DNA from 2 places in the Arthrobacter sp. Y3221159 genome. Region 2 is predicted to be linked to the other one. Evidence: riboswitches for the same ligand, from Rfam matches in the RefSeq annotation. Region 2 holds a riboswitch; the other holds the start of a gene.
What was found. Region 2 has a riboswitch for S-adenosylmethionine ahead of AC5RT3_RS10590 (aminotransferase class V-fold PLP-dependent enzyme). Riboswitches for the same ligand answer to the same signal wherever they lie in the genome.
Positions count from the first base shown of each region.

Region 1 (15,317 bases), on a different contig from region 2:
CCGACCTCGTGCTCCCCCTTGACGATTTCATCAAGGAAGATCCGCAGTTGAAGGACGCCTTCCTGCCGTCCGTGTTTGACACTGCCGTGATTGACGGAAAGTCCTACGGCATCCCGATGCGCGGCACGCAACCGGTCATGCTCTTCAACAACTCCAAGGTCCTCGCTGACGCTGGCATCACTGCCCCGCCGGCAACCTGGGAAGAGCTGCTCGAGGACGTGAAGATCCTCAAGGACAAGGGCATCACCCCCATCGCGCTGGGTGCCGGCGACCGGTGGCCTACGCTGATGTGGTTTGAGTACCTTTACGACCGGGTTGCCGGAGATGGCCTCTTCAAGAAGGCCCTCGAAGGGGACACCAGCGTCTGGGAATCTGAAGACAGCCGCAAAGCCCTCGGCATGCTTCGGGAACTGGTTGATGCAGGAGCCTTCGGCACCAACTTCGACTCAGTGAAGTTCACCGACGGCGGGTCCCCCGCCCTGCTTGCCAGCGGCAAGGCGGGCTTTGAACTGATGGGCTCCTGGGAATACTCCACCCAGCAGAGCAACGACGCGCAGTTCGCCGCGGAGGTCCTCGGTTACAGCGAGTTCCCGAAGATCGAAGGCGGAAAAGGTGACGAGAACAACCTCGTGGGTAACACCAACAACTTCTACTCGATCCACAAGAACACCCGCTACCCGGAAGCCGCCCGCGATTTCCTGAAGCTCATGTACTCGGACCAGTTCGTGCAGGAGCAGGTAGGAATCGGTAACCTCCCCACCACCTCGAACACGGAGAAATTCCTCGACCAGGCGGCGGATCCCGAATACGCAAAATACCAGTTCGACCTGGTCAAGGAAGCGCCGTCGTTCCAGCTTTCCTGGGACCAGGCGTACCCGCCGGAAGCAACTGTCACCATCCTCACCGCCGTCTCCCAGTTCTTCAGCGGACAGATTGACGAAGACGGCTTCATCAAGGCCATGCAGAGCCTCTAGGAAAAATCATGACCACGACGCTTGCAAACCGCAGGCGCCCGGCACGCGCGGGCGGCCCCGAAGAGGGCCGTCCCGCGCGCCGGGGCGGCTCCTCGTCGAGCCGCCCCGGCTTTGTCTGGGCCCTTCCTGCCACCATATTCTTCGGACTTTTCGCGCTGGTCCCGCTTGTCGCGGTGGCAGTGCTGTCCTTCACCACGTGGAGAGGCCTCGGCGACCCCAAGTTCGTCGGCTTCAAAAACTGGGAATCCCTCTTCCAGGACCCGGTCATGCTCCAGAGCCTCTGGCTCAGCCTGCTGTTCATTGTGCTTGGCATCGTGACCCAGACACCTCTGAGCATCCTGCTGGGAGTCTGGGCGGCGGGCACACAGAAAAACCGCGCCATCCTGAGCGCGATCTACTTCGTTCCGCTGCTGCTGTCCTCGGCCGCGATCTCCGTCCTGTGGCGTGCCCTTCTTGACCCCAACTTCGGCATTCCCGGCCAGATGTCGTGGCTGTTCGGAGACGGCAATATCCTGGGCAGCCAGACGGGTGCCATCGCGGTGCTGATCTTCGTGGGCATGTGGCAGTTCACGCCGTTCCACACGCTCATCTACCAGGGCGCAGCGAAGCAGATTCCGCATGTCCTCTACCAGGCCGCATCAATTGACGGCGCAGGCACAGTCAGGCAGTTCTTCAGCATCACCCTGCCGCAACTGAAAAACAGCATCATCACGTCCGTGATCCTGATGGTGGTAGGTGGCCTGACCACTTTTGAGACAGTCCTCATCCTGACCAATGGCGGACCGGGCACCAGCACCACTATCACCGCTTTCCACATGTATCAGGAGGCGTTCCGCCGGTTTGATTTCGGCGCCGGCAGCGCCATCGCCCTCGTACTCGTCGTCATCTCCACGGCAATTTCCTTCGCTGTGGTCCGCGTTTCCGGATACGACAAGATGCGCAGTTCCCTGGAGGGGCTCTAAATGAAAACGCGTCCGAATTACCTTGCCGGCATCGGAGCCTTCATCTGGCTGGGCATCGTAGCGGTGCCGTTGTACGTCATGCTGTCTGCAACATTCCAGACGCGTGCCGAATTCGGCGACAATGGTCCGCTGTCCCTGCCGACCAGCTTCACGCTGCAGAACTATGTGGATGCCATCACCAGTGGGTTCGGCCGGTACTTCTTCAACACGGTCATCGTTACGGCCGGCGTCGTCGGCCTGGTCCTGCTCCTGGTACCCCCGCTGAGCTATGCGATCGTCCGGAGCCAGAGCCGTGCCGCCTCGGTCATTTTCCGCGTGTTCCTGCTGGGACTGGCGATTCCCGCCCAGGCCGTCATCGTTCCGGTGTTCTACCTGATCAACACCGTGGGCCTCTACGACAACCTGCTGGGCGTCATTCTTCCGACGGCGGCCTTCGCCCTTCCGATCTGCACGATCATCCTCAGCGGAACCATGCGGGACATCACTCCCGATCTCTACGAGGCAATGGCCATGGACGGCGCCACCCCCGCACGTTCCTTCCTTCGCCTGGTACTGCCGCTGTCCAAGGGTGGACTGTCCACCATCGCGGTGTTCTCGGCACTTCAGGCATGGAACGGGTTCCTTTTCCCGCTGATCCTTACGCAGTCCGAATCAACCCGGGTGGTCACCCTTGGCCTGTTCAACTTCCAGACGCAGTTCGGCATCAACATCCCGGGACTCCTGGCCGCCGTGACCCTCTCCATGGTGCCGGTACTGCTCGCCTACCTCTTCGCGCGCCGCGCGCTTGTCCAGGGCCTCATGGGCGCTGGCGGAAAGTAATCATGACGGAAACCAAAACCCACAGCGCGCCTTGGCGCGACACCACGGCCCCACCGCAAGAGCGCGCCGACAGCCTCATCGCAGCCATGACCCTTCGGGAAAAGACCGCCCAGCTCTTCGGGGTGTGGGTGGGCGCCTCCACTGAAGGCGGCGAAGTGGCACCCCACCAAAATGAGATGAATCCTCCCGTCGACCTGGACGAAATCCTGCCGAACGGCCTTGGACAGCTCACCAGGCCGTTCGGCACAGCACCAGTGGACCCTGCCCTGGGCGCCTTGTCGCTCCAGCGGACCCAGCAGCGTATCGCCGGAGCCAACCGTTTCGGCATCCCTGCCCTGGTCCACGAAGAATGCCTCGCCGGCTTCGCCACCTGGCAGGCCACCGCCTATCCGGTCCCCCTTGCCTGGGGTGCCACCTTCAACCCGGAGATCATCCGTACCATGGGCGCCGCGATCGGCGCTGACATGCGCTCCGTAGGCGTGCACCAGGGCCTCGCCCCCGTCCTGGACGTCGTACGTGACGCCCGCTGGGGGCGGGTGGAGGAAACCATCGGCGAGGACCCCTATCTCATCGGAACCCTGGCCACCGCGTACATCCAGGGCCTGGAGAGCAGCGGCATCATCGCCACCCTCAAGCACTTCGTGGGCTATTCGGCGTCCAAGGCCGGCCGGAACCTCGCACCTGTTTCCGTTGGCGCCCGGGAGCAGGCGGACGTCCTGCTGCCGCCCTTCGAGATGGCCATCCGCGAGTCGGGCGTCCGCTCGGTCATGCACGCCTACACGGACATGGATGGCGTGCCCACGGCCGCCGATGCCTCCCTGCTCACCGGGCTTCTCCGCGATACGTGGGGCTTCAGCGGCACGGTAGTGGCCGACTACTTCGGGGTGGCCTTCCTCAAGAACCTCCACGGCGTCGCCGGATCCCTCGGTGAAGCGGCGGCCGCCGCGCTGGCGGCGGGCGTCGACGTCGAACTTCCCACCGTGCACGCTTTCGGCGAGCATCTCATTGCGGAGATAGAGGCCGGGCGCCTCCCCGCGAGCATGGTGGACCGTGCCCTGCACCGGGTCCTCGTGCAGAAAATTGAACTGGGCCTGCTTGATGAGGACTGGTCGGCGGTTCCGCCTGCCCTGGCGAACGCCGACCTGCTTGATACCGCCGGGCTGGAAGGCAGCCTCACGCTGGATACCGAGGCCAACCGGAAGCTCGCCGCCCTGATTGCCGAGCAGTCGATCGTCCTGGCCAGCAACAACGGCATCCTGCCGCTCGCGCACCCCGGCCGCATCGCCGTCGTCGGACCGAATGCGGACAACACGCAGGCGTTCCTTGGCTGCTACTCCTTCCCGGCGCACGTCGGCGGCCAGCATCCGGACGTCCCGGTTGGCATCGAACTGCCTACCGTGGCGCAGGCCCTGCGGGCCGAATTCCCGGACAGCACCGTTACCGTGGCAGCGGGCTGCTCGGTTGACGGCTCCTCCACCGAAGGGTTTGACGACGCCGTTGCTGCCGCCACCAACGCCGACGTCGTCATCGCCGTCCTCGGCGACCGCGCCGGACTGTTCGGCCGGGGAACCAGTGGCGAAGGCTGCGACGCGGAATCGCTGGTGCTCCCGGGCGTCCAGCAGCAACTGCTGGACCGGCTGATCGGAACCGGCGTTCCGGTAGTTGTCGTACTCCTCACCGGCCGCCCCTATGCCGTTGGCTCCGCCGTCGAGAATGCCGCAGCAATCGTCCAGGCGTTCTTCCCCGGCGAAGAAGGCGGCCCTGCCGTTGCAAAGGTCCTCAGCGGCCGGGTCAACCCAAGCGGGCGGCTTCCTGTCAGCATCCCCGCCCGGCCCGGGGCACAGCCCTCCACATACCTGGCATCCAAGCTGGCCCGGGCCAGCAGCGTCTCGAATATCGATCCGGCAGCGGCCTACCCGTTCGGCCATGGCCTCAGCTACACCACTTTCGAGTGGAGCACGCTAACCGTGGACGGACCCACCGCAGTGCCGGTGGACGGCGAAGTTAAGGCGAGTGTCACCGTCACCAACACCGGGGACAGGGCCGGAACAGAACTTGTCCAGCTGTACCTGTCTGACCCCGTGGCTTCAGTTGTCCGCCCGGAGCAGCGGCTCGTGGGCTATGCCCGCGTACCCCTGGAACCCGGAGCTTCCGCCCGCGTAGCCTTCACAGTCCCGGCCGACGTCGCGTCTTTCACCGGCCGGGACGGCCGGCGGATCGTCGAGCCCGGTGATCTCGAGCTCGGCTTCGGCGCCTCAAGCGGGGATATCCGCCTGCAGGCAACAGTCGCCCTCACCGGCGAAACACGCACCGTGGACCATACCCGCCGGCTGCACTGCGACGTCCAGGTTAAGCCGGGCAACTGATGTACGGCCGGGGTTTCCTGCCCGGGCGCCCCGGCCGTACACCTCACCTTGCAGCACCGGACCCAGCAGTCCACGAGCGAAAGGAAACCACATGGGCAACAGCCCGCATCTCCTGACGATTTCTGCCACTACCCGCTCCGAGGCGGACGAAAAGCTCAATGCTTCGGTCCGGCAGCTCCGCGACCTTGCCAGGGAATACCCTGGCATGGGGATCCTCGTGACAAAACGGGGCGCAGGGCACTTCACGGTCGAACTCACCGACCAGGTGCCCTATGGGCAGACATGGGAATCCGAGAACCACCTGGACACCGCCGGCTGAACCGCCCGAGCCATGCGGCAATCCCACACCATCAAAGCTTCCAACAAGTTAAGTTTGCCGCGTGACGGACACCCCGCAATCCCCAAACGCCAGCCCCCGGCCGGCGCGCAGCTTCAAATACGTCCTGATGCTGGGAGCCCTGGCAGCGCTTCCCGCAGTCACGACGGACATGTACCTGCCGTCCTTGCCAGCCGTCGTTGAGGATCTGGAAACCACCCAGGCCGCAGCCCAGCTGACGTTGTCCGGAACCCTCCTCGGCGGCGGCATAGGGCAACTTGTCATCGGCCCGTTCTCGGACCGGTTCGGGCGGCGGTTGCCCGTGGTCATCGGCATCTCCATGCACATCGTGATTTCGCTGCTGTGCTCCATCACGCCCAACATCGAGACACTCACTGGGCTGCGCGTCCTGCAAGGCTTCTTCAACGCCGCGGCCGCCGTGGTGGCCATCGCCGTCATCCGTGACCGGTTTGTAGGCTCAGCCGCCGCCCGCCTGCTCTCCCGCCTGATGCTGGTCATCGGCGTCGCTCCCCTTTTTGCCCCCACTGTTGGCCAGGCCGTCGCCGGGATCTGGCACTGGCGTGCCGTCTTCTACGTACTGGCGCTCATCGGCGTCGTCCTGGTGGCCATCGTGTTGAAGTTCATGCCCGAAACGCTGCCGGACGGCAGCCGCAGCCCTGGCCACCCCCGGCATGTCGCCGGCGCCTACTGGTCACTCCTGCGCGACAGACACTTTATGGCCCTGGCCGTCATACCGGGGCTCGGCCTTGCCCTGATCATGAGCTACGTGGTGGGTTCCCCCTTCGTTTTCCAAAACGAGTACGGCTTCACCGAGCAGCAGTTCGCCCTCGCCTTCGCGCTCAACGGTGCTGCGCTTGTCCTCTCGGCACAGCTGAATGCCATGCTGGTCCGGAAGTTCCCGCCCGTGCGCCTCCTGCGCACTGCCGTTCTTGTCCAACTGGCCCTTGCAATGATCCTCCTGGCCACGGTGGCCACGGGCGCCGGTGGAGCAGTGGGCCTTATGGCAGGGCTTTGGCTTGTATTGGGTGCACAGGGAATGATCCCGGCGAATGCCTCCGTGCTCGCCTTGCACAACTACGGGCATATGGCCGGGACCGCGGCCGCCGTTATCGGTGCCCTGCAGTCCGGCGTTGCCGGGCTTGTCAGTCCCCTGGTGGGACTGCTGGGTGGAACCGCGCTCTCAATGGTGGGCGTCATGATCGGCAGCTGTGTTGTGACAGTGCTTGTGCTTGCCGCCGGAACCCCTGCCTACCGCAGGGGCGGATGGCCGGACCACGCGGACCGCCCGGATGACGAGCGGGTCCCGGCCGAGGACTAGCGGTACACGCCCAGGCCCTTACTGCACCGTTGCGGTCAGCCGGGCAACGTTGTCCACGTAGCGCGCTGCAAAGGGACGGTTGCGCCACACGGGGAGCTTGAGCTCGTGCGAAATGTCCCGGTAGGTGTCCTCCACCGCCCGCATCTTGGTGACGATGTCCTCGCCGAGCAGCATCACGGACACCTCAAGGTTCAGTGAGAAGGAGCGCATGTCCATGTTGCTGGAGCCCAGGACAGCCACTTCGTCGTCGATGGTGAAGTGCTTGGCGTGGAGCACGAACGGGGCCTTGTAGAGGTAGATCCGGACGCCGGCCTCCAAGAGAGCCTCGTAGTAGGACTGCTGGGCGTGGTGGACCAGGAACTGGTCACCCTTCTCGGAGACGAAGAGTTCCACGTCCACGCCCCGCTGGGCTGCAGTGGTGATGGCGTATAGCAGCGAGTCGTCCGGCACGAAGTAGGGGCTGCAGATGGAGATTCGGTGCTGTGCGGAATAGATGAGCGTGTTGAACAGGCGCAGGTTGTTCTCGGTGATGAAGCCGGGGCCGCTGGGCACCACCTGCGCGGTGACGTTGCCCGGGTGGGGGTTCGCCGGCAGCTGCAGCTGATGCTCCAGCGACTCGTCGGTTTCACTCAGCCAATCCGTGGCGAAGACAACGTTCAGGGTGGTGACAATGGGGCCGCGCAGGCACGCCATCAGTTCCACCCATTCCCTTCCGGCCTTCCGGTGGCGGGGGTTGTTGTACGAGGGCTCGATCAGGTTCTGGGAGCCGGTGAACGCGATTTCGCCGTCGATCACCATGATTTTGCGGTGGTTCCGGAGGTCCGGCCGGCGCCACTGGCCGTGGATGGGCATGAGCGGGAGCATCCGCTTCCATTGGATCTTGCCCGCCCTGAGGCGCTTGAGGAGTTTCTTGTAGCCCTGGACCCGGAGGGTGCCGATGTGGTCGAAAAGCACGCGCACTTCCACGCCCCGTTCGGCCGCCTCCTCCAGGGCGGTGAGCAGGTCGTCGGTGATGTGGTCCGTGCTCATGATGTAAAACTCTGCGTTGACGAACTTCTTCGCCTTCCGCACTGCTTCCGTCATGGTGAGGATGGAGTCCGGGTATCCGGGGAGGAGGTCAACCGAGTTGCCGTCCACCATGGGCAGGGATCCCAGCCGGCGGTTGAGTTCCGCGGCGGAGGTGACCCATTCCGGGCCCGGGTAACGGCTTTCGACGTCGGCGAGGGACGAGATACCGGCACGTACCCTCTCGTTGACCTCCTGCTGCTGCTCCCGGCGGCGCTTTGACAACTGGAAGTTGCCGAACAGCAGGAACAGGATGATGCCCACAAACGGGACAAAGAAGATGCCCAGCAGCCACGCCATCGCAGTGGTGGGCCTCCGGTTTCCGGGGATGATCCCAACGGCGAGCACCCTGATGACCAGGTCGGCGACGCCGAGCACCACCACCACCCACATCGGTGCGGTGCCGGCAAGCGAAAATGGCCACAACAACGGAAAAACCCCCGGGCTCACGGGCTCCCGGCGGACGGATTCCGGCCGGGGCACTCAGCCCAGCTTATCGGCGTGGCGCCGCACTAAGCTGGAGCCATGACGTCACCTGCTTCCGTGGTTCTTGTTTTCCTTGATCCTGCTTTCCCGAACGGCCGGCTGGCCGACGCGTCCCAGCCGCAGCTGCTGGTCACGGACCAAGGTGCCACCCGCGGTGACGGGGCGTTCGAGACTATGCTCGCCGTCGGCGGCAACGTCCGGAAAATCCAGGCGCACCTGGACCGCCTGGACGGTTCCGGGGAAGCACTGGACCTCGCGATCCCGGGGCAGGACCAGTGGCGCCGGGCCATTGCCGCCGCCATTGCCGAACACCGTTCCCAGCACCCTCCTGTTTCGGGCGGCGATGATGAACTGGTGGTCAAGCTGGTGGTGACCCGCGGGGCTGAGGGCGCCGCTGCCCCCACCGCGTGGGTCCAGGTTTCGCCAGTGGGAACGGCCGCCCGCCGCCAGCGTGAGACCGGCATCGATGTCATCCTCCTTGACCGCGGCTATGACAGTGATGCCGCAGAGCGCGCCCCGTGGCTGCTGCTCGGCGCCAAGACCCTCTCCTATGCCGTCAACATGGCGGCGCTCCGCCACGCCCACAAGCAGGGCGCCGACGACGTCATTTTCATCTCCTCCGATGGCCGGGTCCTGGAGGGTCCCACGTCCACGGTGCTCCTTGCCCACGTGGACAAGTCCGACGGCGGCACAACAGTCAAGCGCCTCGTCACACCGCAGCTGGACAGCGGAATCCTGGCGGGGACTTCCCAGGGAGCGCTGTTCAGGGCCGCCAGGGAAGCAGGCTGGGAACTGGGGTACGGGCCGCTGGTGCCGCAGGACCTGCTGGACGCCGACGCCGTGTGGCTGATCTCCAGCGTGCGCCTGCTCGCGCCCGTCAACCGGATTGACGGGCAGGAGATCGGGACGCCGTCGCTCCAGAAGGAGCTGACCGCTGAGCTGAGTGAACTTTTCGCCGGCATTCAGTAAAGTGCTGTTCCCCCGGCCGGCCGGCCCGTAGGGTGTGGTTCATGGATTCACGCGCGCCGCAGCCAGATGACAACCTGACCTTCGACGAGTGCTGGGAACTCCTGGCCGCCGACACCCTGGGCCGCCTTGCCCTGGTGGTGGACGGCCATCCGGAGATTTTCCCCATCAACTACTTGGTTTACCGCCGCAGCATCACTTTCCGCACGTCCGGGGTGACCAAATTGTGGGGGGCCGCCCAGGAGCGCCCGGCCGCCCTGGAAATCGACGGCTACGATCCGCACACAGAGGAAGCTTGGAGCGTGGTGCTGCGCGGGGACACCGAAATCATGGAAGACCAGGCGGAAAAGGACGCCGTGGACGCGTTGGGGTTGGAGCCTTGGCAGCCCGGAGAGAAGAGCCACTACATCCGGATTTCCCCGCGGGCCCTGACCGGCCGCCGCTTCAGGGTGGCCCGTCCGGACATCTGGAACACCCGACTGCAGGACCGGCGGCGGGCCTCGTTCGAATAGCCCGCTTCGCTAAGACAGGTGGCATTGAAAGCGGTGTTCCAGCGAGTTAATCAAGACGCTTGCCGGATGCTTAGTCTACGCGTAGAGTCTACACTGTAGATGGGCGTCCATCCCGCGTGGGGTCCTCCTTTCTTGAAGGACCCAGTTCCACTCCATTGCCCCGTGCACGGCATGTGAGGTCTGTTGCTGTAGCCGAACGGCAGCGCCACCGCACTTAGCGAAGGGAAGCCGTCATGGCACATTCGCAGTTCGACATCTTTCTCCGTGAAGCTACCTACCTGGACCAAACCTCCGAACACAGCCTGGACCGTGACCGCCTGTACGGGCTTTACACCAGCTGGTGCTTCATCAATCAGCAGGCACTCAGTCCGGAGGACAGCTTCTGGGCTGGCATGCGCGACAGGATCAGCCCGGACCGCACCGGCCTCCAAATGAAGGGCCCCGCGGCCACGGACTACATCATGGCCAGTTACCCGGGCCTGGTCTAGGAGAACCAGGCCCAGGACACAAGGGCGGCGTGTACCGAGGGCAAGGGCCAGCGGTTCCCGCCGCTTTTTTATGTCTCGAACAGCCGCCGGTGCCCGGTGCCGGCTCCTACGTAGGAATGATCCGGAAAAGGAACTTCGTCCGGACCATCACCCACAGCAGCCCCAGCACCGCGGCGTAGGCAGCCGTGTTCAGCAGGACGTTCTCCTGCTGCAGGGCCGGGATGTTCGCCACCACGGCAATCAGCACCACGTGCATGATGAACACGTACAGCGTCGCGCGGCCCAGCGGAATCAGGAACCAGCCCAAAGCCCGCTGCACCGGCTTCCAGTACGCGGTGAGGAATGCGTAGGCAGCGACCACCAGGACCAGGACGTTGAGGAGCCGGCCGGGTGCCAGGTAGGTCCGTGCAAAGAGGGCGTCGTAGACCGTCCGGTACAGGGTGTCCGGGACGATGGCCAGCCGGACGTCGAAGCCGTTGGCAAGATAGGGGTTCCCCCAGGACAGGAAAGCCAGCAGGAACGCGAGCGCCGTGCAGGCGGCCACCACCCATGTCCGCGGCGAAAGCCAGTCGACAATACTGCGCCGGTGGAATCCGGCCACCAGGCCGAGCACGAACAGCACCTGCCACACGAGCAGCGGGAACGAGTCCTCGAACTGCGACGGCAGGAGCCGGAAGCGCGTGGCGGCGCCGACGGCGTAGACCGCCAGGGTGCCGGCCAGCACCCACACGGCCTTGCCCCGGTTGAGGGCGGCAAGAATAAAGGGGCTGGCCAGCAGCAGCACCACGTACAGCCCCATCACGTTGAACTGCCACGGACCGAACTGCAGCAGCAGGATGGCGGGGAGGACCTGGGCCGGCACCGGGAACTGGAAGAGTTGCTCCATTCCTGCATAAAGGTCGTAGGTGCGCCCGGCGCCGTCGTGCCCTGCCCCGCCGGTCCCCTGGTCCACGAAGGTGGTTAGCGCGTCGATGCGGAAAACCGGCAGCAGCGAAGCCAGGAAGACGCCCACGAGGACTATCAGTGCAGTCAGGTAGAGCTTGCCGGCGCGTCGGGACGTCAGGTCCACGACGGTTCCAAAATCGTCTTTCACCCGGGGCCCGTAGACCATGCCCACCACTAGACCGGAGAAGAGGACAAACAGTTCGGCACCCGAAACGAAGCCCACCGCCTCCTGGGTCAGGAGCTGGAACAGGGACGTCATGCCCAGGTGGTTGACCACGACAAACACGATGGCCAGTCCGCGCAGCAGGTCCACGCGCGAATCCCTGCCGGACGGGTCCGTGTAACCCCAAGCTGTTGCGGCGTGAACGCGCCGCGGAATCTGCCAGAGGGCCACCAGGAGGATGACGAGTGCGGCCCATACTGTCCAGGCGGCAGCCCCGGCCAGCGTGTTTGCCCGGACATAGTCGCTGCCGCCGGTGGACACCTCCGTGACGGGACCGGTCACCAAGGGCGAGGCCTCCAGCCGGTCCAGCGCCGCCCGGGCGATCTCCGGGCTGCCGGTCAGGAGCCAGTCGATGCTGGCCACGCCGGTGTCCCTGGTGCTGGTGCGCTCGTCCCAGACCACCGCGGACGTCCTGCCAAACTCTGCCGACGTGGCAGTGCCCACCACCTGGTCCCACCAGCCGGTCTTGATCTCAGCCTCGGACGCGCCGCCGGACGCGGGGCTGTAGAAGGCGGCGGTCTGCAGCAGGAACGGCTTGGCCCGCTCCTCGGCATAGGTGGCGTAGAAGTTTTCGCCGCCCGAGGCCGTCAGCATGTCCTCCAGCTCACCGGCGCGCGGAACGGTATTGACTGCGGCGCCACCGGCGGTATCGTCATGGAAAGCCGTCAGGCCAACCCAGTCCACGGCATCATCACCCGGATAGTACGGTTCGTAGGCGCTGTCAGACCCGTTCCAGGCACCGTCGCCGTTGGTATCCAGCAAGGCGAAACCGTCGCTTCCGCGGGCCGGCGCGTTCCGGTTCCGGTCAAAGGGGTAGTCCTTGCCCAGGTACGGCTCCCAGACCATAACCGTCCGGCCGTTGCCGGAATCCCCAAATGCCGCGGAGACAGCCTGGAACGCCTTCCGGTATTCGGCCGGCTGCTGGCCCCACTCCACCCAGGAGGCGTTCATGTCCGGGGCAAACCGCACCAGCACCTGCCCATGGAACTGCGCGGTAAGCCGTCTGATTTCCCCGGCGAATGACTCGGCTGCCGTGGCGTCTATCTGGTCCAGCGGCACCGTGGGCTTGACCGTGAGCATGGCGTGGGCGCCCTGGAGCGAGGACTGTTCAAGGAATCCCTTGATGTCGTTCTGCTCGGAGGAACGGTAGGGAAAAGCGATGTCGTGTCCATAGACAGCCGGTGACGCTCCCAGCCGCTCGGCAAACCCTGCAGCGGTGTCCTCGCCCCATTCCAGGACGACGCCGAGCAGCGGCTTGCCCGCGTCCGGTGCGGGTTCGGCTGCCCGGGCCGCCCCCGCCGGCAGGACCGCAGTCACATACGCAACAGCAAGTACGGCAAGGAACGCCCAGGCCACGCGAAGACGGGGGGCCAGGGCCGGACGGGGGCGGCGGCAGGGCGTGGCTGTTCGCATGTTCAAGGGACCCCCAGTGCTGATCTTTCACGGCGGGGCGCTGCCCCCCAAGAACTGTATCGGGCCGTCGCGCCGGGATGGGAAAGAAAGACCCGCCCACCTGCGGTGATACCGCCGTCGGCCGTTCACCGGTGACGGCACCGCCTCGCCGCCTTCGGCAGCGTTTCCGCTTCAGTTACGCAACATGACGACGACGGCGATGCGGCCGCCGGTGCCAGATGTTACGTTTTTGGGGAGTAATGAGTACCGGCGCCAAGCCCTGACTGGCCGGTCGGCAACCCTCCTTCCGCGGCGGGGTGCCTCAGGTGAATACTCGGCATATCGACCGATTCGAGCTGCAAGCGTGAGAGAAGGAGATCCGTCGTGTCCGACGCCCCCGAAGAAAAGTTGTCCTACCGCCTCATCAGCGGCCCGGACAACCGTGAATTCTGTGAGCGGATCTCAACCGCACTCGCCGAAGGCTACGTCCTGCACGGAAGCCCGGCGGCAGCCTTCAACGGCACCAGCGTCATCGTTGCCCAGGCCGTGGTCCTGCCGGCCGCCATCGCATCGGCGGACGCCGCCGTCGCCACCGCTGTTGACGACCTGGAAGCAGCCAGCGAGGACCTCGAGTTCGACGGCGAGGGCCACGCATGAGCTACGCAGGAGACCTGACGCCGGAGGAAGCCTGGGCCAAGCTTGAGCAAGGCGCCATCCTGGTGGATGTGCGCACCGAGGGCGAATGGGCGCACATCGGCATTCCGGACACCAAGGCCACGGACAACGATCCGCTGTTCATCCAGTGGACATTCCCCGGCGGCATTCCCAACCCGGATTTCCTGAAGGACCTGAGCCAGCAGGCGCCGGAGGATTCCAACACGGAGCTGGTGTTCATCTGCCGCTCCGGCCAGCGCTCCATCTCCGCCGCCATCGCCGCGACCCAGGCCGGCTTCACCTCCTACAACGTCCTGGAGGGGTTCGAAGGCGACCCGGACCGCTACGGCGAACGGACCGTCAATGGCTGGAAGAACCGCGGCCTGCCGACCAACCTGGGAAAGAACTAAGTGACCTTCAATAACGACGCCGCCGGCTGGAGCCCCGACACCCAGGCCGTCCGCGGCGGGCTGGACCGCACCAACTTCCAGGAAACGTCCGAAGCGGTATTCCTGAACTCGGGTTTCGTCTACGAATCCGCCGCTGCTGCGGAACGCGCCTTCACCGGCGAGGATGAGCGCTTCGTCTACTCCCGGTACGGCAACCCCTCCGTGGCGACCTTCCAGGAGCGGCTCCGGCTGCTCGAAGGAACGGAGGCGTGCTTTGCCACCGCGTCCGGCATGTCCGCCGTGTTCACCGCCCTGGGCGCCCTGCTCGCTGCCGGGGACCGCGTGGTGGCCGCCCGTTCGCTCTTTGGTTCCTGCTTCGTCATCCTCAACGAAATCCTGCCGCGGTGGGGCGTGGAGACCGTCTTTGTGGACGGTCCGGACCTGGAGCAGTGGCGCGCCGCCCTGTCCCAGCCCACAACCGCCGTCTTCTTCGAGTCTCCGTCCAACCCGATGCAGGAGATCGTGGACATCGCCGCGGTCAGCGAACTCGCGCACGCTGCCGGGGCCACCGTCGTCGTCGACAACGTCTTTGCCACTCCCCTGCTCCAACGCTGCGGCCAGCTGGGCGCGGACGTCATCGTCTACTCCGGCACCAAGCACATTGACGGCCAGGGCCGGGTGATGGGCGGTGCCATCCTGGGCACCAAGGAGTACATCGAGGGTCCGGTCAAGCAGCTGATGCGCCACACCGGCCCGTCGCTTTCGCCGTTCAACGCGTGGGTGTTGACCAAAGGCCTGGAGACCATGGCGCTGCGTGTCAACCACTCCTCCACAACAGCCCTCCGGCTCGCCGAATGGCTGGAGCAGCAGCCTGCCGTGAGCTGGGTGAAGTACCCGCTGCTGAAGTCGCACCCGCAGTACGAACTTGCTGCCAGGCAGATGCGCGCCGGCGGCACGGTGCTCACCCTGGAGCTCGCTCCGTCCGGCGGCCGCTCGGGCAAGGAAGCCGCTTTCGCGCTGCTGGACGGGCTGCGGATCATCGATATCTCCAACAACCTGGGCGATTCGAAATCCCTGATTACGCACCCAGCCACCACCACGCACCGTGCGATGGGGCCGGAGGGACGGGCTGCGATCGGCCTCAGCGACGGCGTGGTGCGCCTGTCCGTTGGGCTCGAGGACGCCGGCGACCTGATCCGCGACCTCGAGCAGGCCCTGAAGCAGATCTAGCTTTCTCCCGGCGGAGCATTGTCCGGCTGGAGCTCCAGCCGGACGTCCACGCTATCGCCCGCCTTGATGCGCGCCTTTTCCCGTACAGCTTTCTTGACGGGAAGCAGGTACGAGCCCATTTTGCTGTCCGGAAAGATGGACGTCAGCCAGCGGTGGCCGCTAATTTCCACCGCGACCTTGACCGAGCCGAA
Region 1 is NZ_JBNHFC010000015.1:34,299-49,615, forward strand. Features, by position in the region: gene AC5RT3_RS15350 (extracellular solute-binding protein) at 1-974, shown strand, start outside; gene AC5RT3_RS15355 (carbohydrate ABC transporter permease) at 983-1,936, shown strand; gene AC5RT3_RS15360 (carbohydrate ABC transporter permease) at 1,937-2,755, shown strand; gene AC5RT3_RS15365 (beta-xylosidase/alpha-l-arabinosidase) at 2,758-5,121, shown strand; gene AC5RT3_RS15370 (hypothetical protein) at 5,213-5,440, shown strand; gene AC5RT3_RS15375 (multidrug effflux MFS transporter) at 5,502-6,776, shown strand; gene cls (cardiolipin synthase) at 6,795-8,234, opposite strand; gene AC5RT3_RS15385 (aminodeoxychorismate lyase) at 8,367-9,296, shown strand; gene AC5RT3_RS15390 (pyridoxamine 5'-phosphate oxidase family protein) at 9,338-9,805, shown strand; gene AC5RT3_RS15395 (hypothetical protein) at 10,039-10,293, shown strand; gene opgC (OpgC domain-containing protein) at 10,400-12,874, opposite strand; SAM riboswitch class IV at 13,110-13,224, shown strand; gene AC5RT3_RS15405 (DUF1737 domain-containing protein) at 13,238-13,510, shown strand; gene AC5RT3_RS15410 (rhodanese-like domain-containing protein) at 13,507-13,917, shown strand; gene AC5RT3_RS15415 (O-succinylhomoserine sulfhydrylase) at 13,918-15,126, shown strand; gene AC5RT3_RS15420 (DUF1905 domain-containing protein) at 15,123-15,317, opposite strand, start outside.
Region 1: it holds a riboswitch for S-adenosylmethionine, as region 2 does, so the genes downstream of both, AC5RT3_RS15405 (DUF1737 domain-containing protein) here and AC5RT3_RS10590 (aminotransferase class V-fold PLP-dependent enzyme) in region 2, are expected to answer to the same signal.

Region 2 (15,317 bases):
GGCGCAGGGCTGGGGCTGGCGGTTCCGATCAACGCGACCACGCGGCGGATCATCTCCGCCCTGCTTTCCGATGGACGGGTCCGCCGCGCCTACCTGGGCCTGGTCAGCACTCCCATCCGGCTGAACCCCAGCGCAGTGATCAGGACGGGCCAGCGGGAAGGGCTGCGGATCGTGGAGGTGCTGCCCGGCTCACCCGCTGACAGGGCGGGCCTGGCAGCGGGAGACATCCTCCTTACGGCGGGCGGCCGGCCCGTCAGCAATGCCGAAAGCCTGCAGCGGCTGCTCTTTGCCGACGCGATCGGCCAGCCGCTGGATCTCGCGGTACTGCGGGACGGTGCCGAGAGCCATCTGGTGGCCGTGCCGGACGAAATGACCAGCAACGGCAACTGAGCCGGGAACAGTGAAGTCCCGCGTCAGCGCCCCGTATCCGGCGCCGCCACGTCGGCGATGCCCACGAAACGCGTCCCGACGCCGTCGAACTCGCTCCGGACGAACCCCGGCGCGGCAGCCGGCACGTCCGCGGGTGAATGATGGTGGCAGACAACGTACGTGAAGTCCGGCCACCATTTCTTGGGACGGGCCGCCTCCTCGTAGCCGCAGACCGCACACTCAAGGTGGACCCACACCGGCCGCTTGCCCGTCCGGTTGGCGCGGGACTGGACCAGCCAAGGCGGCGGGTTGTCCAGGATCGCACCCAGTTCGGCCTCGGTCATCCATTTGGGAAGGCCATGGCGCTGGGCCATTTCCAGCGGCACATCCAGGGCAATTGCCGCGTCACGTCTGCTAATCATCACAGTCCACCATACGGGAGGCATCCAAATCAGGACCGAGCCCGGTGGGGCCGGGCGCCCAAGCGGGCTGAACCAACCGGACCGCACGACTAGGCAGTCAGCGCAATGCCGGCAGCAGCCGCGGCAAATCCGAGCACCAGGTTGCCGGCGATATTGAGGGCTGCCGCGCCGACGCGCGACTCCGCGAAGAGCCGAACGGTGGCCGTGGTCCAGGAACTGAAGGTGGTCAGCCCGCCCGCCAGGCCGGCGGACAGCCCGGCCTGCCAGTCAGGGCCCAGGCCGAGCCCCGCTGCCGCTCCGTGGGACAACCCGATGATGAAGCACCCCGCCACATTCACCAGCAACGTGGCCCACGGCCAGTGCAGCTTTTGGTTCCCGCTGCCGGTTCGGACGCTGCGGGTGGAGCTGTGGTGTGCGAACCAGCTGTCGACGCCAAAGCGCAGGAGTGCCCCCATCACGCCGAAGACGCCCACCATGACCGCGCCGATCATTGCCGGCGGCCCGGAACAGCGTCCACTGGTTGTAGGGTGAGCCGCTTGCCCAGCCGCCACCCCGCTCCTGCGGCAGCCAGGCCTAGAAGCAGCGATACTGCCAGATAGGCGATCCACACCGGGTGCTGGCCCGCCCGGGCCAGCTGGTCTACGCCGAACACCACGGCCGAGAACGTGGTGAAGGAGCCAAGCAGTCCGGGTCCCAGTCCGGCGCGAAGCCAGAACGCAGTCCGCGGCCGGGCCATCCAGGCAGTGGTCAGCGCGGCCAGGACAAAGCTGCCGGCAACGTTGATGCACAGTGTTGCCCACGGCACCGACGCGGGCTGCTCGGGGAACGCCAGCGTCAGGCCGTACCGGAGTTCGCTGCCAACCAGGCCGCCGACGGCAACAGCCAGCCATGCCCGCCAGACGGGCGCCGCTCCCACGTCAGCTGTCTCCCAGCAGGCAGCCTGGATGGGGATGGTCGCTGTGGACCCAGAGGGCTGAGGTGATCTCGTCCGCCAGGTCGTAATCCCTGGTCCGCCCGGAGTTCCGGATCCGCACCATCAGGGCACCGCCGAACGGCCGGCGTCCCACCACCTCTACTTCGGCGTCAAGGTCGATCTCCTCGGCGGACAGATAGCGGAGCAGGTCCGGGTTATCGTCGCTGATCCGCGTGATCCTGCCGGTGTGGCCCTTATCCAGCTCGCCCATCAGGTGCGCCCTGGGCATTAGCACCTTGCCGTCCGCCGTGGGAATAGGATCCCCGTGCGGGTCCCGGCTGGGATCGCCGAGCTTCGCGGCGACGCGCTCAATGAAAGTATCTGACACTGCGTGCTCGAGCAGTTCGGCCTCGTCGTGGACCTCATCCCAGCTGTATCCAAGCTGCTGGACCAGGTAGGTTTCGATCAGCCGGTGGCGCCGCACCATGGACAAGGCAAGCCGCAGTCCCGCGTCCGTAAGGGTAATGGCGCTGTACGGCTTGTGGTCAACAAGGCCCTGGTCCTTGAGCTTGCGAACCATTTCCGACACCGACGAATTGGCCACGCCCAGCCTTTGAGCCAACTGCGAGGACGTGATGGGCTTGTCCTGCCATTCAGTGAAAGAGTAGATGACCTTGACGTAGTCCTCAATGGAGGAGGAGGGCGCGCTGGTCTTCACAGGACCAAGCCTACCGGGTGCCCAGGGAGCGCGGCGGAACCGCTCATACTTTGACTGCCCGCCACGACAACGTCAGGTACGGCAGCCCGATGTCCTCGTCCGCGGCATGTCCCAGGTGCTCATGCAGGTACCAGTCAAGGTTGGCGAGGACCTTGGCACGGGTGGCATCACCTGCCCGGAGGTAATAGCTGCGCGATTTGGTCAGTTCGATCAGGTCCTCGGTGCTGACGGTGTCCTGCCAGTGCGTCACGTGGCTTTCCAGCTCACCGAATTCCGGGCCCACCACCGGCCGGTGGCCGGGCTTGTAGACGTCCCCGGCGTGCATGATCCGTGAGAGCCGGTGCACCCAGGGGACGGTGGTGTCCAGTTGGTTCCAGACAAGCCCGAGTGTGCCGTGCGGACGCAGGACGCGTGCCAGTTCGGTGCTCGCGGTGAGGGGATCGCACCAGTGCCAGGCCTGGGCAACGGTGACGACGTCGAAGGCGGACGACGGCAGGCCGGTGGCTTCGGCGGTTCCCAGGACCGCGGTGGCGCCGGGATAGTGTGCCTTCAGCTGGTCCAGCATGTCGGCGGAGGGGTCGACTGCGGTGACGGCCAGCCCGCGTTCCAGCAGGAGTTCAGTAAACTTGCCGGTCCCTGCCCCGGCGTCGAGCGCATCCCTCGCGCCCGCGGGGATGAGCCAATTGGCAGAGTCGGCGGGATAACCGGGCCGGACCCGCTGATAGTGCCTACCGCCCTGCTGGAAACTCTTGCCCAGCTCCCGGCGCCGCCCGAGATCCAGCTTTGGGCCACCCCGAACCACGTGCGGCCTCCTTCAGTCAATGCCCTGCGGTACCTTCCGAATTTACCGCATCTGCCGGATGGGTCAGTCGTCGGTGCAGGGAGCAGCGCCGGCGGTCCCAGGCGTGTTCGGGGCCCAGTGCGGGTAGGTGCGGGTGTCATTGGCGGGAACCCACCGCCCTGAGTCCACCACGTAGTCCCAGCCGAGCCCGTCACGGCGCAGCTTGGCGATGCCGGCCAGGAGCCGCTGGGCATCCTCCAGCCGGGAACCTACGCCGAAGCTGGCGCGGAGCGAACCCGAAGGCAGGCCCAACCGCTTCAGCAGGGGATGTGCGCAGAAGCGTCCGTCACGCAGGCCCACGCCGTGCTCGGCCGACAGGTACGCAGCCACGAGGCCTGCGTCGTAGCCCTCAACCGAGAAGTTGACCACGCCGATGGTGTCGGTGTCCGGGTTGGTGTCCTTGAAGATCTGGTGCACTGTGACGCCGTCGATCTCCTGGAGGCCCTCCACCAGGAAGGAACGGATGGCGGATTCGTGGGCGTGCCAGCGTTCCTGGTCCAGGCCCGCGATGACCTGGGTGGCCTTGGCCAGGGTGGCGGCACCCAGGACGTTGGGGGAGCCGCCCTCGTGGCGGGCCGGGCCGGTGGCCCAGCTGACGCCGTCGAGCCTGGCCTCCTTGACCGCGCCGCCGCCGGCGAGGTGCGGGGTTCCGGCGTCGAGCCAGTCCGGCCGTCCCACCAGGACGCCTGCGCCGAAGGGCGCGTACAGCTTGTGGCCGGAGAAGGCGACGTAATCGACGTCGTCCGCGCTGATGTTGATGCGGCGGTGCGGCGCCAGCTGGGCCGCGTCCACCACGATGCGGGCCCCGTGCTGGTGGGCCAGGGCCGCAAGGGCGCGGACCGGGAGGATTTCGCCCGTGACGTTGGAGGCGCCGGTGATGGCCAGCAGGCTGACGCCGCCCTGTTCCAGCTCTGCACGTACGGCGTCGATGGTTCCCGCGATGGTGTCGGCGGCAACAATGCTGCGGTGGGGAACGCCCTGCCACGGCAGCAGGTTGGCGTGGTGCTCAATGTCCAGGTACAGGACGTCGCCGGCGGGCTGGCCGCCGTTGAGGGGCAGGCAGCCGGCCAGCAGGTTGAGCGAGTCCGTGGTGTTCCGCGTGAAGATGACGGAGTCGTTCGGGCGGCCGCCCACAAAGTCGCGGACGATGCTGCGGGCGTTTTCGTAGACCGAGGTGCTGATCTGGGACGCGTAGCCGGCACCGCGGTGGACGCTGGCATAGAAAGGCAGGATCTCGTTGAGGTAGGCGGACACCACCGAGAGGGCGGGGGCGGAGGCGCCATAGTCAAGGTTGGCGTAGCGGATATGGCCGCCGGAAATCAGCGGTGCCTGGATTTCCGCGCCGGTGACGGCGGCGAGAGGCCGGCCGGCCAGTGCCTGCCGTTCGTCAAACACGGAATCAGCGGTGATGGCGGCGTTGGGGGAGACGGTGGCAGTTGTCACAGAGACCTCACTTCAAAACAGGACTCCGCTATCAAGGGAATCCGCGCTTGCCGCATCCGCTCCGGACCGGCCTGGTCGTCACCCGGGGCACCCCACCGCGAATGGAGGGTTGCCGGCCAGCAAACCGGGGTTTTGCGCTGGCACTCGTGACCTGGTTAAGAGCGTAGAACATGGGCCGGCCAGGATTGAAGCCGGCGCAATTGTTAAGGCCTTTGTTACGCGGGAATGGAAAACAGGCTTTTCGGCGAAGAAGACGACGGCGGACACCTCCTTCTGGAGGTAACCGCCGTCGTTTGTTCGGTTGCAGGGGGCTTTAGAGCAGGTCGTCAAGGTACGGGTTCAACCGCTGCAGCACCTCCGAGTGCAGGATGGAGTTGGTGGCCAATGCGTTCCCGCCGAACGGGCCATCCTCGCCCTCAAGCGATGTGAACCGCCCACCCGCCTCCACCACAATCGGCACCAATGCAGCCATGTCGTACAGATTGAGCTCGGGTTCGCAGGCGATGTCCACCGAGCCCTCTGCCACCATGCAGTAGGACCAGAAGTCACCGAAGGCACGGGTCCGCCACACATCCTCGGTAAGGCCGAGGAACTCGTCCAGGTTTCCCCGTTCCTTCCAGCCGGAGAGGCTTGAATAGGACAGTGAGGCGTCGGACAGGCTGGAGACGTCGGACACCCGCAGCCGGGTAGCCGCGGCAAGGGAACGGCCCATGTAGGCACCCATGCCCTTGGCCGCCCACCAGCGCTTGCCCAAGGCTGGAGCGCTCACGACGCCGACCACCGGCTCGCCCTCGTCAACGAGGGCAATAAGGGTGGCCCACACGGGGACGCCACGGACAAAGTTCTTGGTTCCGTCGATGGGGTCGATGATCCAGCGGCGCGAGCCGTGGCCGGTACTGCCGAACTCCTCACCGAGCACTGCGTCGCGGGGGCGGGAGCGGGAGAGCTGGCCGCGGATGGCTTCCTCGGCGGCCTTGTCCGCGTCGGTGACCGGCGTCAGGTCGGGCTTGGTCTCCACATGGAGGTCCAGTGCCTTGAAGCGGCTCATGGTCTGGTCATCCACGGAGTCGGCCAGGACATGGGCCAGGCGCAGGTCATCGTTGTAGCTCGAAGCGGGTTGGATCATGGTTCCAAACTACCGTCTGCAGGCTGTTCTGCTGGGAGATTGGCTTTGTCAGTTGACGCTGCCGAGCTCCTTTGCCTCCTGGGCTTCCTCCCGCGGATCCGCTCCGAGCAACCGGCGCAAGGACGCCAGCCGAGCCTCTCCGGTCGGGCCCGCGTGGCCTTCCGCCACCCAGGCATCCAGGCCGCAGTTAACGGCAGTTGCCGTGTGCTTGCAGCCGCGTTCGCAGGCGTCGGTGCCGGGGGAGAGGTCCGGGAAGGACCGCAGGATCCGGTCCGGGTCCACATGCGCCAGGCCAAAGGAGCGGATGCCGGGGGTGTCAATGATCCAGCTGCCCGGCGGTGCGTCAACCAGCCGCAGGGCCAGTGCTGACGATGATGTGTGCCGGCCCCTGCCAGTGACCGCGTTGACGCCGCCGGTGGCACGTTCGGCTCCCGTGAGCGCGTTGACCATTGTTGACTTGCCGACGCCGGAGTGTCCCAGCATGACGGTGACCTTGCCGTCCAGGTAGGACCGCAGCGCGGCAACAGCGGCGCTGTCCAGCCGGGCTGACAGGCCGTCGTCCGAGCGGGCATCAATGCCGGACGCCGCAAGGTCGGCGGTCCGGCTGATGATCACGGGAAGCTCGAGGTGAGTGTAGTTGGACAGGAGCTCCGCCGGATCCTTGACGTCCGCCTTGGTGACCAGCAGGATCGGGTCGATGCCGGCGTCGTAGGCCGCGACGAGCGCGCGGTCGATGAAGCCTGTGCGGGGTTCCGGGTTGGCGGCGGCCACCACGATCACCAACTGGTCGGCGTTGGCCACCACGGCCCGCTCCACTGGGTCAGTATCGTCAGCGCTGCGCCGCAGGAGCGTCTTCCGGTCCTGGATCTTGACCAGCCGGGCCAGGGTATGGGGGTCGCCGGAAACGTCCCCCACGAGGGAAACGAAGTCGCCCGCCACAACGGGGGAGCGGCGGAGTTCGCGGGCCCGGGCGGCGATAACTGTACGCTCGTCAGCGGAGTCCTCGCCCACCACGGCTGTGTACCGCCCCCGGTCAACGGTGATGATCCGCCCGGTCACGGCGTCGTCGTGGCTGGGGCGGTCCTTGGTGCGGGGCCTGGACCCCTTTTTGTTGGGCCGGATCCGGACATCCGATTCGTCCCAGGAATCAGTGCGCCTTGCCACCGCTAACCTTCCGCCCCGGTGCGGGCCTCCTGCTGCGGGGCACCGCCCTGGGCGAGCATGTCCGCCCAGAGCCGGGGAAAGTCGGGCATGGTCTTTGCCGTGGTGGCGATGTCCTCCACCTGCACTCCTTCCACCGCCAGGCCCAGGATTGCCCCTGCAGTGGCCATGCGGTGGTCGGCGTAGCTGTGCACGACGCCGGAGTGCAGCGGGGCGGGGCGGATCACCAGGCCGTCGCTGGTTTCCTCGGCGTCGCCGCCCAGGCGGTTTATTTCCGTAACCAGCGCGGCGAGCCGGTCCGTTTCATGCCCGCGCAGGTGGGCTATCCCGGTGAGCCGGGACGGCCCCGATGCAAGGGCGCACAGGGCCGCTACCGTAGGTGCCAGTTCGCTGGTGTCGGCGAAGTGGGCGCCCTTGATTTCGGGACCGCCCGTGACCGTGAGGACGCCGTCCTCAAGTGTCACTGTCGCGCCCATCTCGGGGAGGATGCTGCGCCACAAGTCACCCACCTGCTGCGTCTGCTCGGGCCAGCCGGGAATCCGGACGGTCCCGCCTGAAGCCAGCGCCGCTGCGAGGAACGGGCCGGCGTTGGACAGGTCCTGCTCGATCCGCTGGTCGAAAGCGCGGATGGGGCCAGGTGAGACAACCCAGTGGTTGGGCACCGAGTCATCCACCTGGACCCCGGCGCCGCGGAGGACCGCAACTGTCATGTTGATGTGGTCCAGGCTGGGCACTGGTTTGCCCACGTGCTCAAGATGCAGGCCCTCGGTGAACCGCGCCCCCACCAGCAGCAACGCGGAGACGAACTGGGAGGACGCGCTGGCATCGATCACCAGGTGCCCGCCGCGGACCTCCCCGCTGCCTTCCACCACGAACGGAAGCGACGACGGCGTGCCCCCATCCTCAGCGGATACCGTAACGCCCAGCGCCCTCAGCGCCTCGATAATGGTCCCCATCGGACGCTTGCGCGCGTGCGGGTCGCCGTCGAACACGCTGGCACCGTTGCGCAGCGCCGCGAGCGGCGGAACGAAACGCATGACCGTGCCGGCGAGGCCGCAGTCAATCCTGGTGAGCGGCTGCGCCGCATCCTGCCCCAGCGGGACCACTTCGAGGTCCGGCCCGAACGCGCCATCGCCCGGCACTTCCGTGATGGTGGCACCCAGCTGGCGGAGCGCCTCGACCATCAGGGCGGAGTCGCGGGAGTGCAGGGGTGCACGCAGGCGTGACGGTCCGTCGGCCAGCGCGGCAAGGACGAGGTACCTGTTGGTCAGGGACTTCGAGCCGGGAACCGTGAGAGTGGCGTTAACGGGCCGCGAAGCGAACGGTGCGGGCCAGTGGGGGACAGGAGCTCCGGAATCGTCCCGGGTGGCGGCTGCAGCGGTCATTCGTGCTTATGCCCCCGTGGCCTGTTCAACGGCGCGCCGGACGGCCTTGTCCGCCTTGGCCAGCTTATTGTTGGTGGTCCTCCGGGCGTCCGAGGCAAGGTGCGAGGCACCCTTGCGGGCATCGGCCGCCAGGTGCTCGGCGCGCCAGGCCAGGCCCGGCTTGCCGGCCGTGTCCACGGAGGCGAGCAGTGCCCCGCCGCTCAGGGACAGGTTCTTCAGCAGCTGGTTGCGGCGCGTTTCGCGGCCTTCCTTGCTGCTGATGTCCGCGCTGCGCCACTCCACGAAGGTATTCAGCAGGGAGATGACGGTGAGCAGGCTGGCCGAGAGCCTGGAGAACTTGCCCAACCCGAAGAGAACGCCGGCGCCCACCTGGGTCCCGCCGATCACACGGGCCAGCATTTTCTCGTCCGCCTGGAACGGCAGGGACGCCGCAGCCTTGCGGAGCAGGGGGGAGAGCTGCTGCGCCGTCTCGTCGGTGTTCTTGAGCTTATCCACTCCGGCAAGGACAAAGCTGGAGGCCAGCATGGGGCGGGCGAGCGTGCGTATAAAGGGCATGGATTTCCTCCTGATGGACGAACCGCGTCTTCGGCGGGGAGTCCGTTCTAGTCTTGCACTTTTGGGGAATATTTGCCTGCGACCGGGGGTTATGGCAAAGGCGGGTCGGCAAGGGCGGCCGCTATTCGAATCATGAAATAGATGTTCCACGACATACAGAGCGGAGCTGGGCCTTGAGGCAGGTGTTGGACGGAGTGGAAGCAGTGGGCCCGTTGGCTGTTGGCCTGGTGGATGAGGATGCCTCCGGGTATGGCTCGCCGCGCGCGCGGAGCCTGACAGTAGACTTGAAGGCAATGAGCACCCTGGATCCGGCCGTCTCGGCCATGTATGAGGCTTCGAACAGCGGCGTGAAGGGCACGCCCGGTGCGGCGCCCGTGTCCGCATCGGCTGGCGCCCCCGCACCAGGGGCCGACGCCACGGAAACGCTGGTGGACGTCTCGACGGAAACCCCTGAGCAGCGACGCATCCGCTTCGAGCGTGATGCCATGCAGTACGTGGACCAACTGTATTCGGCGGCGATGCGGATGGCCCGGAATCCCTCGGATGCCGAAGACCTCGTCCAGGAGGCCTATACGAAGGCCTTTTCGGCATTCCATCAGTACAAGCCGGGAACCAACCTCAAGGCCTGGTTGTACCGCATCCTGACCAATACGTACATCAACCTGTACCGCAAGCGGCAGCGCGAACCGCTCCAGTCCAACTCGGACACGATCGAGGACTGGCAGTTGGCGCGGGCCGAATCACACACCTCCAGCGGGCTCCGTTCCGCTGAGGCAGAGGCGCTGGACCACCTCCCGGATTCCGACGTCAAGCGCGCGCTCCAGGACATTCCGGAAGAATTCCGCCTTGCGGTGTACTTCGCGGACGTCGAAGGCTTCGCGTACAAGGAAATCTCAGACATCATGAACACGCCCATCGGCACGGTGATGTCCCGGCTCCACCGCGGCCGGCGAATGTTGCGGGACATGCTGGCGGAATATGCCGCCGAGCGCGGATTCAAATCGGCCGCGGATGCACAGGACACGGCTGCAGGCACACAACAGGAGAGCAGGAAATGAGCGACTGCCAGGGATTGGGCGATTGCGACGACACCCGGATGCAACGCATCTACGAATACCTCGATGGCGCCTTGACCCGTGAAGACATCACGGAGATCAAGAACCACCTGGATGACTGCCCGGAGTGCACGGAGCAGTACGACCTCGAGTGCGTCATCCGGAACATGGTCAAACGCTCCTGCACCGAAGCTGCACCGGACAACCTGAAGAACGCCATCCTGGACCGGATCCACTCCATCCGCACGGTTGAGGCATAGGGCCGATACGCACGCCCGGACAGCTGCAGGTTGGAAAGCAAAGGACCCCGGAAGCCGATTGGCTTCCGGGGTCCTTTGCTTGAACCGTAGTCCCTGGCATTTGCCTAGGTGTTGGGGCGCTTCCCGTGGTTCGCGCCGCCACGCTTACGGTCACGACGCTTGCGTGCACGCTTGCTCATAGCTGGCCTCCTTACTGTCGGTACTCAAAAGAGCTGCCCTCAAGTCTCCCACAACATCAGTGCGCCCGCGAACCGGGAGCACCCGCATGACCTGCGATAAGGCGCTGCCTGCCGGCGCCTTACGGCTTCAGCGAGTTCCGGACGGCGATGCGGGCCTGCTCCAGCACTGTGCGCATGGTCTCCAGGGTGACAGGGCCCAGGGGCTGGCTCCGGGCGTGTAGCCGGAGTTCGGTGCGGAGATCGTCCCGGAACTCCTGGAGCATCAGCTCGGCCTCCTTCAGTGACCGTGATCCTTCCGGCGGCACCCTGCCGCCGGGAACCCGGAAGTCCGTTGCGTGGGCGGCGGTGCGGGCCGCCTCGGCCGTGGCAGCCAGGTCCGCCCGGAGGCCGCGCATATTGCTGCGGATGTCCTCCCGCAGGCCGTCGGCCAGCCTTCGCACTGACGCCGAGATGTCGTTCTCCACCCCGGCCAGCTCGTCCCTCCGCCGGTTCAGCTCCGCGAGTCCTGCAGCGGTGATGTGGTAGTTGGTGCGGCGGCCGGCCGATTCCGTGGCCACCAGGCCCTCTTCCTCCAGCTTTCCCAAACGGGGATAGATGGTGCCGGCACTGGGGGAATACGTCCCGCCAAACCGGTCCTTCAGGGCTTTGATGAGTTCGTAGCCATGTTTAGGGCCGGATTCGAGGAGCGCAAGCAGGTAGAGGCGCAGTGCACCGTGCGCGAATACCGGGGGCATCAGTGCCCCGTTTCCGCATTTCCGGCATTCGAGCTGTGGAAGATGGAGGTCTTCCCGGAAACCGAGTTTGTCCGGACCAGCATCAACTGCTCGTCCGGTCCTGCAATGGTCTCAACTTTCCCGCCCACGGACGTGTACTGCCGGTTGCCGATGACCACGGCGCCGCTGGCAGACTTGGCAACAATGTCCACACCGACGTCGTGGGGCAACCGGATGGTGACGTCGCCGGAGACTGAGTTGGCCACGAAGTCGTTGGCGAAGCCGTGCAGGTCGAAGGTCAGGTCACCGCTGACGGTGTTGGCGCGAATGTTCGTGAAGTGGCCGGACGCCGTCACTTCGCCGGAAACACTCTTTGCGGTGAGGACGCCGGTATGGTGGCGGGCAGTCACTTCGCCGCTGACGGTGTTGACGTGGAGTTCCCCGCCTGTGCCGTCCGCCATGACCGATCCGGATACCGTGTTGAGCCGGGTGTGCCCGGATACTCCGGACACCAGGCCGTCGCCGCTGACGATGCCGGCCTCGACCTCCACGTTCCCGGGAACGGCGATGCTGATCACCGCGGAATTTTCGCTGTTGTGGTTGACTGCTCCCATTAGATTCTTGAACCAGCCCTGGGGGCCATGCAGCTGGTGGCGCACTTCAAGGCGGCCGTGGTTAACGGACACCTCCACTGGATCACCGTGGACGTCGGATATTTCGATCCGGGTGACGGGCTCCTGGTGGACCACAACATCGAACCTGCCCTGGACCATGCCCAGCTTCAGGGACGTCACGCCGTCCACATCGATGGTCTGCGGGCTGCTGACGGACCAGTTCTGCTCAGACATGGGAACCTCCGAAGGCGATATATCGTGTACAGATCACGCTACCTCTGGCTGTGGAGCACGTCAAGATATATCGCGAACTGCTAGGCGGGGGTGTCCATTCCCAGCCACTGGAACCAGCCGCGGTGCAACACCAGCCACGCCATGAGGCCATACCCTGCCTGGCCGGGCGTTCCGGCGTTGGCAGCCAGGTCCTGCCGCCACTGCTCGTGGTTCAGGAGCGGGGAGAAGGTATCAACGTAGAGGTGCTTGCGCCGCGTGGTGACGTCCGCGAATGCCGTGTTCAGCTCGTCCAGCCGGCGGTTCTGGGCAGGATCGAGGGTGGGCGGCGGACCCACGACGAACACTTCGATCCGGTTTTGCGAGGCCGAGTCCAGGATGTTTGCCAGGTTCAGCCTGCTGCGCGCGGTGGAGAGGCCGAATTCGATGTCGCGGCCGGAGAGGCCGATCACCAGGCGGTTCTCGGTGTGGCTGCTGAACCTCCGTCCGGCCTCCTCCAGCCACCGGGCGGCCAGGCCCTCGGTGCCTTCCTGCGGGCAGGGGAGGGCGTAGCTTTCCAGGAGCAAGCCGTCCTGGGGAGTGCGGGCCAGGACACGGCCCAGCCAGCCGAGCGCCCGGGGATCTCCGAGTCCGGCCAGCAGTTCATCTCCTACAGCCGCAATGCGCAGCTTCCTGTCTTCCACACGATCCTCTTTACGTCGTTCCCTGGCCGCTGCCACCGTTGGTGCAAGGGGGCGGCGCTGTCCATCCATTAAACAGAACTGCCCGGCCGGAGTCTGGGATTTCGACGTCCGGCCGGGCAGCCTCAGTGCTTACTTGCGTGCAAATGCCTGCTTTAGGAGCACGTCCTGCTCCGCGGCGTGCCGCTTCATGGAGCCGGCGGCCGTGGAGGCAGACGCAGGACGCGAGACCAGGCGGATCCGGCGGTCCAAGGCGTCTGGCAGGTTCAGGCCGATGAACGGCCACGGACCCTGGTTGGCGGGCTCGTCCTGGGCCCAGACAACCTCGGCGTTCGGGTACTTGGCAAGCTCAGCCGCGATCTCGGCGTGCGGCAGCGGGTAGAGCTGCTCGACGCGCACGATGGCCGTGGTCTTGTCGCCGGTCTTCTGCCGGGTGGAGAGCAGATCGTAGTACAGGCGGCCGGAGACCAGCAGGACGCGCTCGACGGCGTCCGCGGCCAGCTGCTCATGCTCACCAATGACCGGGCGGAAGGTGCCGCTGGTGAAGTCCTCGACGGACGACGCGGCAGCCTTCAGGCGCAGGAGCTGCTTGGGCGTGAAGATGATCAGCGGCTTCCGCGGCCGGCTGTACGCCTGCCGGCGCAGCAGGTGGAAGTGCGAAGCGGCCGTGGTGGGGTTGGCCACGACCATGTTCTCTTCGGCACACAGCTGCAGGAACCGCTCAATCCTGGCGGAGGAGTGGTCGGGGCCCTGGCCTTCGTAGCCGTGCGGAAGCATCAGTACCAACGAGGACCGCTGGCCCCACTTCTGCTCGGCAGAGGAGATGAACTCGTCGATGATGGTCTGGGCGCCGTTCACGAAGTCGCCGAACTGGGCCTCCCAGAGGACCAGCGCGTCCGGGCGCTCCACTGAGTAGCCGTACTCGAAGCCCATGGCCGCGTATTCGGACAGCAGGGAATCGTAGATCCACAGCTTGGCCTGGTTGTCCGAGAGGTTGCCCAGGGGGAGCCATTCCTGGCCATTGGCGCGGTCGTGGAACACGGCGTGCCGCTGGACGAAGGTGCCGCGGCGGGAGTCCTGGCCGGCGAGGCGCACGGGCACGCCTTCCATGATCAGGGAGCCAAAGGCCGCGATCTCGCCGAAGCCCCAGTCGATGCCGCCTTCGCGGGACATCTGCTCACGCTTTTCGAGCAGCTGCTTGAGCTTGGCATGGACCGTGAAGCCCTCTGGGATCTCGATGTGGGCCTTGCCGATGCGGGCCAGGGTGTCCGCCGAAATTGCCGTGGCTACCGGCGTGTTGGCATCGGCGTCGGACTGCTGGGCAATGGGCCGCTCGATATCGGACACAGCAGCGGAATCCGCCGTCACGATCGGGATCGGGGAGGTCTGGGCTGCGTGCGTCTCCGCGAAGACGCGCTCCAGCCGCTCCTGGTAGTCGCGGAGCAGCTGCTCTGCTTCTTCCTCGGTGATGTCGCCACGGCCGATCAGCGACTCGGTGTACAGCTTGCGGACGGAGCGCTTGGCCTCAATCAGGTTGTACATCAGCGGCTGGGTCATCGAGGGGTCGTCGCCCTCGTTGTGCCCGCGGCGGCGGTAGCACACCATGTCGATGACAACGTCCTTGTGGAAGCGCTGCCGGAACTCATAGGCGAGCTGGCCGATGCGGACCACAGCCTCGGGATCGTCACCGTTCACGTGGAACACTGGCGCCTGGATCATCTTCGCGACGTCGGTGGAGTACGTGGACGAGCGCGAGGAGGACGGGGCGGTAGTGAAGCCCACCTGGTTGTTGACCACGATGTGGATGGTTCCACCGGTGCGGTAGCCGCGCAGCTGGGACAGGTTGAGGGTTTCGGCAACCACGCCCTGGCCGGCGAAGGCGGCGTCGCCGTGCACCACGATGGGCAGCACGGGGAAGGACTCTCCCTGGTCCAGCCGGTCCTGCTTGGCGCGGACGATGCCCTCAAGTACGGGGTCCACGGCCTCGAGGTGGGACGGATTTGCAGCCAGGTAGACCTTGGTCTCCTTGCCGGTATCCGAGGTGAACGTGCCTTCGGTGCCCAGGTGGTACTTCACGTCACCGGAACCCTGGACCGAGCGGGGATCCTGGGTGCCCTCAAACTCGCGGAACACCTGTGCGTAGGTCTTGCCGGCAATGTTGGTGAGGACGTTCAGGCGGCCGCGGTGGGCCATGCCGATGGCAACTTCATCCAAGCCGTCGTCGGCGGCGTCCGACATGATGGCGTCGAGGAGCGGAATCAGCGACTCGCCGCCTTCGAGGGAGAAGCGCTTCTGGCCCACGAACTTGGTCTGCAGGAACGTTTCGAAAGCCTCGGCAGCGTTCAGCTTGGAGACGATCCGCAACTGCTCTTCACGGCTCGGCTTCGAGTAGGGGTGCTCCAGCTGGTCCTGGAACCACTTGCGCTCGGCAGGCTCCTGGATGTGCATGTATTCGATGCCGGTGGTGCGGCAGTACGCGTCGCGCAGGACGCCCAGGATGTCGCGGAACTTGAGTGTCGGCTTGCCGCCGAAGCCGCCGGTGGGCCATTCGCGGTCCAGGTCCCACAGGGTTAGGCCGTAGGTCAGCACGTCCAAGTCGGGGTGCTTGCGCTGTACGTACTCAAGCGGATCGGTGTCCGCCATCAGGTGTCC
Region 2 is NZ_JBNHFC010000008.1:185,948-201,264, reverse strand. Features, by position in the region: gene AC5RT3_RS10620 (S1C family serine protease) at 1-390, shown strand, start outside; gene AC5RT3_RS10615 (hypothetical protein) at 414-791, opposite strand; gene AC5RT3_RS10610 (fluoride efflux transporter FluC) at 881-1,282, opposite strand; gene AC5RT3_RS10605 (fluoride efflux transporter FluC) at 1,279-1,707, opposite strand; gene AC5RT3_RS10600 (metal-dependent transcriptional regulator) at 1,709-2,422, opposite strand; gene AC5RT3_RS10595 (class I SAM-dependent methyltransferase) at 2,466-3,224, opposite strand; gene AC5RT3_RS10590 (aminotransferase class V-fold PLP-dependent enzyme) at 3,288-4,706, opposite strand; SAM riboswitch class IV at 4,745-4,858, opposite strand; gene hisN (histidinol-phosphatase) at 5,020-5,832, opposite strand; gene rsgA (ribosome small subunit-dependent GTPase A) at 5,881-6,996, opposite strand; gene aroA (3-phosphoshikimate 1-carboxyvinyltransferase) at 6,999-8,378, opposite strand; gene AC5RT3_RS10570 (DoxX family protein) at 8,385-8,933, opposite strand; gene AC5RT3_RS10565 (sigma-70 family RNA polymerase sigma factor) at 9,227-9,991, shown strand; gene rsrA (mycothiol system anti-sigma-R factor) at 9,988-10,248, shown strand; gene AC5RT3_RS10555 (50S ribosomal protein bL37) at 10,353-10,427, opposite strand; gene AC5RT3_RS10550 (PadR family transcriptional regulator) at 10,547-11,161, opposite strand; gene AC5RT3_RS10545 (DUF4097 family beta strand repeat-containing protein) at 11,161-11,988, opposite strand; gene AC5RT3_RS10540 (GDSL-type esterase/lipase family protein) at 12,069-12,668, opposite strand; gene AC5RT3_RS10535 (multifunctional oxoglutarate decarboxylase/oxoglutarate dehydrogenase thiamine pyrophosphate-binding subunit/dihydrolipoyllysine-residue succinyltransferase subunit) at 12,798-15,317, opposite strand, start outside.